Regions from separate parts of the Cupriavidus sp. SW-Y-13 genome, predicted to be linked through region 1. Evidence: riboswitches for the same ligand, from Rfam matches in the RefSeq annotation. Region 1 holds a riboswitch; the other holds the start of a gene.
The links. Region 1 has a riboswitch for glycine ahead of gcvT (glycine cleavage system aminomethyltransferase GcvT). Riboswitches for the same ligand answer to the same signal wherever they lie in the genome.
Positions count from the first base shown of each region.

Region 2: another riboswitch for glycine. It lies ahead of GA566_RS26515 (D-amino acid dehydrogenase); the one in region 1 lies ahead of gcvT (glycine cleavage system aminomethyltransferase GcvT).

Region 1 is NZ_WHLX01000001.1:3,416,145-3,419,966, reverse strand. Features, by position in the region: gene gcvP (aminomethyl-transferring glycine dehydrogenase) at 1-143, opposite strand, end outside; gene gcvH (glycine cleavage system protein GcvH) at 220-600, opposite strand; gene gcvT (glycine cleavage system aminomethyltransferase GcvT) at 714-1,841, opposite strand; glycine riboswitch at 1,927-2,046, opposite strand; glycine riboswitch at 2,068-2,158, opposite strand; gene GA566_RS15375 (glycine zipper 2TM domain-containing protein) at 2,227-2,451, opposite strand; gene GA566_RS15370 (UvrD-helicase domain-containing protein) at 2,764-3,822, shown strand, end outside.
Region 2 is NZ_WHLX01000002.1:2,470,234-2,474,055, reverse strand. Features, by position in the region: gene GA566_RS26525 (PepSY domain-containing protein) at 83-349, shown strand; gene GA566_RS26520 (cytochrome b/b6 domain-containing protein) at 352-906, shown strand; glycine riboswitch at 965-1,074, shown strand; gene GA566_RS26515 (D-amino acid dehydrogenase) at 1,251-2,516, shown strand; tRNA gene GA566_RS26510 (tRNA-Leu) at 2,728-2,814, opposite strand; gene GA566_RS26505 (diguanylate cyclase domain-containing protein) at 2,899-3,822, opposite strand, start outside.

The DNA.
Region 1 (3,822 bases):
AAACCGAGCAGCTTGAGCATGTGCTGCTGTTCGGCGGTATCGGGCCCGATATGGCGGGCGGCGAAGGCGTCGCGCGCCTCCAGTTCGGCCAGCGTGGGCCGTGCAGCTTGGGCGGCAGCGTTCATGGGAAACGGGGCGTTCATGGCAAGGAAATCTCGTGGAGCGCGCGGGGCAGGTGGTCAGCCTGCCGCCACGCGCGGCATCGGACAATCAGCGCGATCAGGCGCCGACGCTGGCCTTGTAGGCGTCGACGTTCATCAGGCCGTTCACATCGTCGCCGTTGGCCGGCTTGATCTTGAACAGCCACGCGTCGAAGGCGTTGGCATTGACCGATTCCGGCGATGCCGAAGCCGCGTCGTTAATGGCGATGACTTCGCCGGCCACCGGGGCGTAGATGTCGGAAGCCGCCTTCACGGACTCCACCACGGCCAGCGCGTCGCCTGCGCCAACCGACTTGCCCACTTCGGGCAGTTCCAGGAAAACGATGTCGCCCAGCGCGTCTTGTGCGTGGTCGGTGATGCCGATGGTCAGCGTGCCGTCGGCTTCGACGCGCACCCATTCGTGCGACTCGGTGTACTTCAGGTCAGCGGGGAAATTCATGAGGGTTCTCCGGGATACAGTGTGTTTCTTGTTTCATTCACCCGCCCGCGGCATGTGGGCTCGAGCGGAACGGGTGGAAGGGCGACCGTTGGTGTGAAGCGGGGGCCGATGCCTCAGCTCACGAGTGCCTTGCCATTGCGCACAAACGGCAGTTTAACCACAGTCGCGGTCAGTTTGCGGTCGCGGATCTCTACCTGGACTTCCGCACCCGGCACGATGTCCTTCGGCAGACTGGCAAAGGCAATGGACTGGGACAGCGACGGGCTGAATGTGCCGCTGGTGATTTCGCCGTCGCCGGATGCGGTGACGACTTTCTGGTGCGCGCGCAGCACGCCGCCCTTGTCGCGCAGGATCAGGCCCAGGAACGCGCGTTTCTGGCCGCCAGCGGTCAGCGCAGCCTTGCCGGTGAAGTCGCGTTCGCTTTGCAGATCGACCGTCCACGACAGCCCGGCGTCGAGCGGCGACGTATGGATGTCCATGTCCTGGCCGTACAGGTTCATGCCGGCTTCCAGGCGCAGGGTGTCGCGTGCGCCCAGGCCGGCAGGCTTCACACCGGCTGCCACGAGTTTTTCCCAGATACCGGCGACGTTCTCGGCCGGCACCACCAGTTCGAAGCCGTCTTCGCCGGTATAGCCCGTGCGCGCCACCATCAGTTCGCCCATGGCCGGGTCCTGCACGACCAGCGCGTTGAATGGCTTGAGGGCATCGGCGGGCTGGGTGGAGGGGAAGGCTGCATAGACTTTGGCGCGTGCGTTCGGACCCTGCACGGCGACGATGGCCAGTGCGCTGAACCCTGCTGGTGCCACGTCACCACGGCGCGGGTTGATAGTCACGCCGCTGCCGGTCTCGCTGTTGCGCGAACGGATCCATTCGATATCGCCGACGGCCGTGCTCGCATTGACCACGAGCCGGAAATAATCCTCGGCAAAGAAGTAGACGATCAGGTCGTCGATGACACCGCCTTTCTCGTCGAGCATGCAGGAATACAGGGCCTTGCCCGGTGTCTGGAGCTTGTCGACGTTGTTGGCCAGCAGGCCGCGCAGGAAGGTGCGGGTGTTCGCGCCATGGAGATCGACCACGCACATGTGCGAGACGTCGAACATGCCGGCGTCCGAGCGGACTGCGTTGTGTTCCTCGATCTGGGAGCCGTAGTTGACCGGCATGTCCCAACCGCCAAAATCGACCATGCGGGCGCCGAGGGCGCGATGAATGGCGTTGAGGGGCGTGGCCTGGAGCGTCATGGATATCCTCGGGCAATTCGAAAACGAAAAAAGGGTCACCCGCCGCATGCCGGCCGCACCAATGTGCAACCAGTCCGCTGCGGCGGATGACCCCTCTGTCCTCGATACCTGAGAGATTACGAAGCCGTGGCTCCGTGCGCCCCTTCGGTGGACATGCTCGCCGGCCTTCCAGCTGCGGCGGATGTCGCTCTCCAGAGTGCGGCATGCATCGTGTGCATGTTGCATGCCGATCCGACCGGTCCATGGTGCCTGAGAGTTTTCGGGTGATTCCCCTTCGGCGGCGCAATGCGTGATGCGCGCTCTCCCGGTCAGATGCGCGTGAATGTACGGGAGCGGTCTGGCTTTGTCAAACCGTCCCGTCGCGCGCTGCGGTCCCCCCGTTCGGTCAGCGGTTGTCCTTGGTTACGACATTGCCGATGACGCCACCGGCAGCCGCGCCGCCGATCGTACCCAAGGCGCTGCCGTTGGTCAGCACCGCGCCGCCGAGCGCGCCCGCACCGGCGCCGATGGCGGTATTCCGTTGCTTCGGCGTCATGTCCGCGCAACCGGCAAAGCCGACCAGCGTAGCGCCGATCAGCGCGACTTTCGAGAGCGTGCGAAGGGTGTTCATGATTGGCTCCTTGATTCGAATGGATTCCGATACGTTCCGATATCCGGAAGGTTTGCCGTGCACCGTTGTGACTGCCAACCTGCTCGGCCGTACGGGAGAGAGGCAAACTCCATGCCCCGTCACCAGGCAGGGCCCGCCCGATTTACGATTGTTACCAGCGTGAAACGGGTGCCGTCGGACACCCTCCGACAGGCCCTGTCAGCCACCTTGCCGCGTGGTAGCATCGTCGCCTTCGGCGCGTGGCTGACCGCGTGCCGAGTTCGGCATTTCCGCCCTTCCCGGTTCTCGTCCCCGCTTTCCTCTTCCCGCCCCATGACCCACGGACTCAACGCCGCGCAATCCGAAGCCGTTCGCTATCTGGACGGCCCTTGCCTTGTGCTGGCCGGGGCGGGTTCCGGCAAGACGCGCGTGATCACGCAGAAAATTGCGCATCTGATCGAGGACAAGGGGTTCGAGCCGCGTCACATTGCTGCCGTCACGTTCACGAACAAGGCGGCCAAGGAGATGCAGGAGCGCATCAGCAAGCTCATGGAGGGAAAGACCACGCGCGAAGGGAAGCGTATTCCACTCAAGCAGCTGACCGTTTGTACGTTTCACTCGCTCGGCGTGCAAATTCTGCGCATGGAAGCCGAGCATGTGGGCCTGAAGCCGCAATTCTCGATCATGGATTCGGACGACTGCTTCGGACTCGTGCAGGAGCAGTTGAGTACCACCGACAAGAAACTGATCCGCAGCGTGCAGAGCACGATTTCGCTGTGGAAGAACGGCATGGTCGATCCCGAGACCGCGCTCGCGCAGGCCGCCACGGCCGACGAGCACCAGGCCGCCATGGTCTATCGCGCGTACGTGGCGACGCTGCATGCGTACCAGGCGGTGGACTTCGACGATCTGATCCGGCTCCCGGCCGAACTGTTCGCGCGCGATGAAGCCGTGCGTCTGAAATGGCAGAACCGGCTGCGCTACTTCCTCGTGGACGAATACCAGGACACCAACGCGTGCCAGTACCAGTTGCTGAAGCTGCTGGCCGGTGGGTCGCATCTGCGCGCGCCGGCGTTCACTGCAGTGGGCGATGACGATCAGGCGATCTATGGCTGGCGCGGTGCCACGCTCGACAACCTGAAGCTGCTGCAAACCGATTTCCCCGACCTCAAGGTCGTGAAGCTCGAACAGAACTACCGCTCGACGGTGCGCATCCTGGAGGCGGCCAACGCGGTCATCGCCAACAATCCGAAACTGTTCGACAAGAAGCTGTGGTCGGAGCATGGCATGGGCGATCCCATCGCCGTGCATCCGATGAACGATGAGGAGCACGAGGCCGAGTCCGTGGTGTTCCGGCTGTCGGCGCACAAGTTCGAGCGGCGCGCGCAGTTC
Region 2 (3,822 bases), on a different contig from region 1:
GGAAAGCGATGACATGAAACGTGTCTCATTCCAGAATACGATGCGAGACATCGCCCGAATGGGTAAATCGGAGGAGTCATTCATGTACAAGTTCGCAGCCTTTGCCCTCGCTGGCCTATTCTCCTCGGCAGCGTTCGCTGGCGCCAACTGCGCCAAGCACCCCAAGGCCGAATGGATGCCGGAGGCTGACGCCAAGGCCAAGATCGCGGCCCAGGGCTACAACATCAAGAAGTTCAAGGTGGACGGCAACTGCTACGAGATCTACGGCACCACCAAGGACGGCAAGAAGGCCGAGATTTATTTCGACACGAAGACGCTCGACATCGTGAAATCGGAAATCGAGAAGTAAGCATGTCCACGCCGGCGGATCGCATGGAGCGGTCCGATACGCTCGCCGTATGGGATCTGGCCGTCCGCTTCACGCACTGGAGCGTGGCGGCCATCGTCCTGTTCGATATCTTCGATGACTCCGGCGACCGCCTGCACCGTGTGCTGGGCTATGTGGCGGCCGGATTGGTACTGTTTCGGATTCTCTGGGGATTTGTCGGCACCGAGCACGCGCGCTTTGGTGCCTGGCTGCCGCGTCCGGCTGGCGTGCTGCTCTATGCCCGGGCATTGCTGCGTGGCCGCGCGCCGCGCCATCTCAGCCACACGCCGCTCGGCGCCGTGATGATGCTCGCCATGTGGGCGCTGATCCTTGGCCTCGCCGTCACGGGATGGATGTCCCGGCTCGATCCGTTCTGGGGCGAGGACTGGCCCATCGACATCCATCGATGGATGTCGAACACGCTGCTCGGGCTGGTCGTCGTCCACGTAATCGCGGCCATCGCCATGAGCCTCAAGCTGCGCGAGAACCTCATAGCGGCGATGCTCACCGGCCGCAAGCGTCGCGCCTCGGATCGTTGATATCGCTCAATGGACATAGCCGAAATCTTAAAACCTGTGGCATAGTGCCTCACGTTGTCCCGTGATATCGGGAGAGCCCGTGCCAGTCCGACTCGATCCGACAGGCAGCACGGCGCCGAAGGAGCAACCGCCCCGGAAACTCTCAGGCAAAAGGACCGATATCGCCAATGCACTCTGAAGAACCACGGCTCTCACGTCGGCCGCTGGTACCGAAGGAGCAAGCGATGTGTGCCGTCCTCCGCGACCGGCGCCGCGCGAATCTCTCAGGTCAAGGACAGAGGGGGCGTCTATCCGCGCATGGGGCGCGGTGGACTGCCATCCCTTGACGTCCTCGCGACCTTCTCATGAAAACCATTGCAGTGATCGGCGGCGGTATTACCGGCGTCACGACCGCTTACGCCCTCGCCAAGCGCGGATTCTCCGTCACGCTCTTCGAACGCCATCGCTATGCGGCCATGGAGACATCGTTCGCCAATGGCGGACAGCTATCGGCATCGAACGCCGAAGTCTGGACGCACTGGTCCACGCTCGTTAAGGGTGTGAAGTGGATGCTCCGCAACGATGCGCCGCTGCTGGTCAACCCGCGCCCTACGTGGCACAAGTTGAGCTGGTTCGCCGAGTTCATCGCGTCGATGCCGCACTATCGCAGCAACACCGTGGAGACGGCGCGGCTTGCCATTGCCGCACGCCAGCACCTGTTTGCCTGGGCGGATGCGGAAGGTATCGATTTCGATCTGAAGCGGCGCGGCATCCTGCATATCTATCGCAACAAGTCGGGGTTCGATCATGCCGGGCGCGTGTCGACGCTGCTGGCCGAAGGCGGACTGGAGCGGCGCGCGGTCACGCCTGCGGAGATGCGCGATATCGAGCCGACGCTGGCCGGCAAGTTCTACGGTGGGTACTACACCGAGAGCGATGCCACCGGCGATATCCACAAGTTCACCAGTGGGCTCGCGGCGGCCGTGCAGCGGCTGGGCGTGACTACGCTATACAACCAGGACGTGCGCACGCTATCGACCACAGGCCGACGCGTCACCGTGGTATCCGCCGAAGACGGTCTGCCCTCATCGCGCGAGTTCGACGGCATCGTGGTGTGCGCTGGCGTGGCGAGCCGCACCTTTGCGCAGCAGCTTGGCGATCGCGTCAACATCTATCCGGTGAAGGGTTACTCGATCACGGTCAACCTGAACGATGCCGAGAGCCAGGCCGGCGCGCCTGTTGTGAGCCTGCTCGATGATGAAACCAAACTGGTCACTAGCCGGCTGGGTGTCGATCGTTTTCGGGTGGCGGGCACGGCGGAGTTCAATGGCATCAATCGCGATATCCGCGCCGATCGCATTCGTCCGCTGATCGACTGGGTGCACGCATGTTTTCCTGCGGTGAGCACACGCAGCGTCGTGCCCTGGGCCGGGCTGCGCCCGATGATGCCGAACATGATGCCGCGCGTGGGCAGGGGTCATGCGGCCAATGTGTTTTACAACACGGGGCATGGGCATCTGGGATGGACGCTGTCAGCGGTGACGGCCGAGATGGTGGGAGATGTGGTGCGGGGGGCTGGGGCTGAGGTGGTGGTGGCTGGGGGCGAGGTGGGGGGTAGTGCGGTTGCCTGAATCGCCTGATGGTGTGCTCCCCTCTCCCGCATGGCGGGAGAGGGGTTGGGGGAGAGGGCTGGAGGTACAAATTGCTACGTGGTCGGCAAGCAGAGCCTCCGGCCCTCTCCCCCGCCCCTCTCCCATTTCATGGGAGAGGGGAGCAAACCAACAGCATTTGGGGCGCACAAATGAAAAACCCCCGCTCTTACGAGCGAGGGTTTATCTGAATTGGTGCCCAGAAGAGGACTCGAACCTCCACAGTGTTGCCACCGCTAGGACCTGAACCTAGTGCGTCTACCAATTCCGCCATCTGGGCTTCGTATCGCTGCATTGCTGCGTCGATGCGAGCCGCGAATTCTACAGAAGACTTGGCAATTTGCAAGCCCTTTTCGCGCGATGGTCACAATCCGGTGTTTTGCACGCCGAGGGACAGGCTGCCGTCGAGCACATACCGGTTACGCCCCGCGCGCTTGGCGCGGTACATCGCGCTGTCGGCGCGGTGCAGCAGTGGCTCCAGGCGAGGCGCCTCCGGCAGTGTGCAGACGGCGCCCACACTGATCGTCACGAAGGGCTGCACTGGCGTGCCGTTGTGCGGAATGCCAAGGTCTCGCACCGATGCCACCAGCCCGCGGGCAACACTGCGTGTCTCGTCCACGTTCGAATTCGGCAGCACCACGGCGAACTCCTCGCCGCCCAGGCGCGCGCAGAACTGGTCGTCGCGCAGCACGCCGTTCAGTGCCGATGCCACCTGCCGCAGGCATTCGTCGCCCACGGGATGCCCATACTGATCGTTGAACTGCTTGAACAAGTCCACATCGAGAATCAGCAACCCAAGTTCCTGGCCACGTTCGTACGCGCGGGTGACGGCTGCCAGAGACTCGCGCTGGAAAAACCGCCGGTTCGGGATGCCCGTCAGTGCATCGATGTCGAGGTCCGCCTGCACGCGCGACAGTTGCGTCGTCAGCGCCAGCTCACGCGATTGATAGCGGCTGATATCGTGCAGGAACACCAGCCTGCCGATGGTCTTGCCGTCCATGCGGACGACCGGCTCTACCGACAACTCGAACTGGGCACCCTCCGGGATGTAATGGGGCGTTTCGCCAGGCGCGTCCAGCACCGCGTTCCACTGCGTGGGTGGCAACTGGCCGCGCCGCATCTCGGGCAATAGCCGCATGGCTGCAGGATTGCATTCGGCGATACGGCCATCGGCGCCGATCACCACACAGCCTTCGCGGATCGTGTCAAAGACGCGCAGCCGCGCATAGTGGCCGATGTCTTCCAGATGCGTGCGCAAGGCGCAGATCCAGACCAGCACCGTCATCAG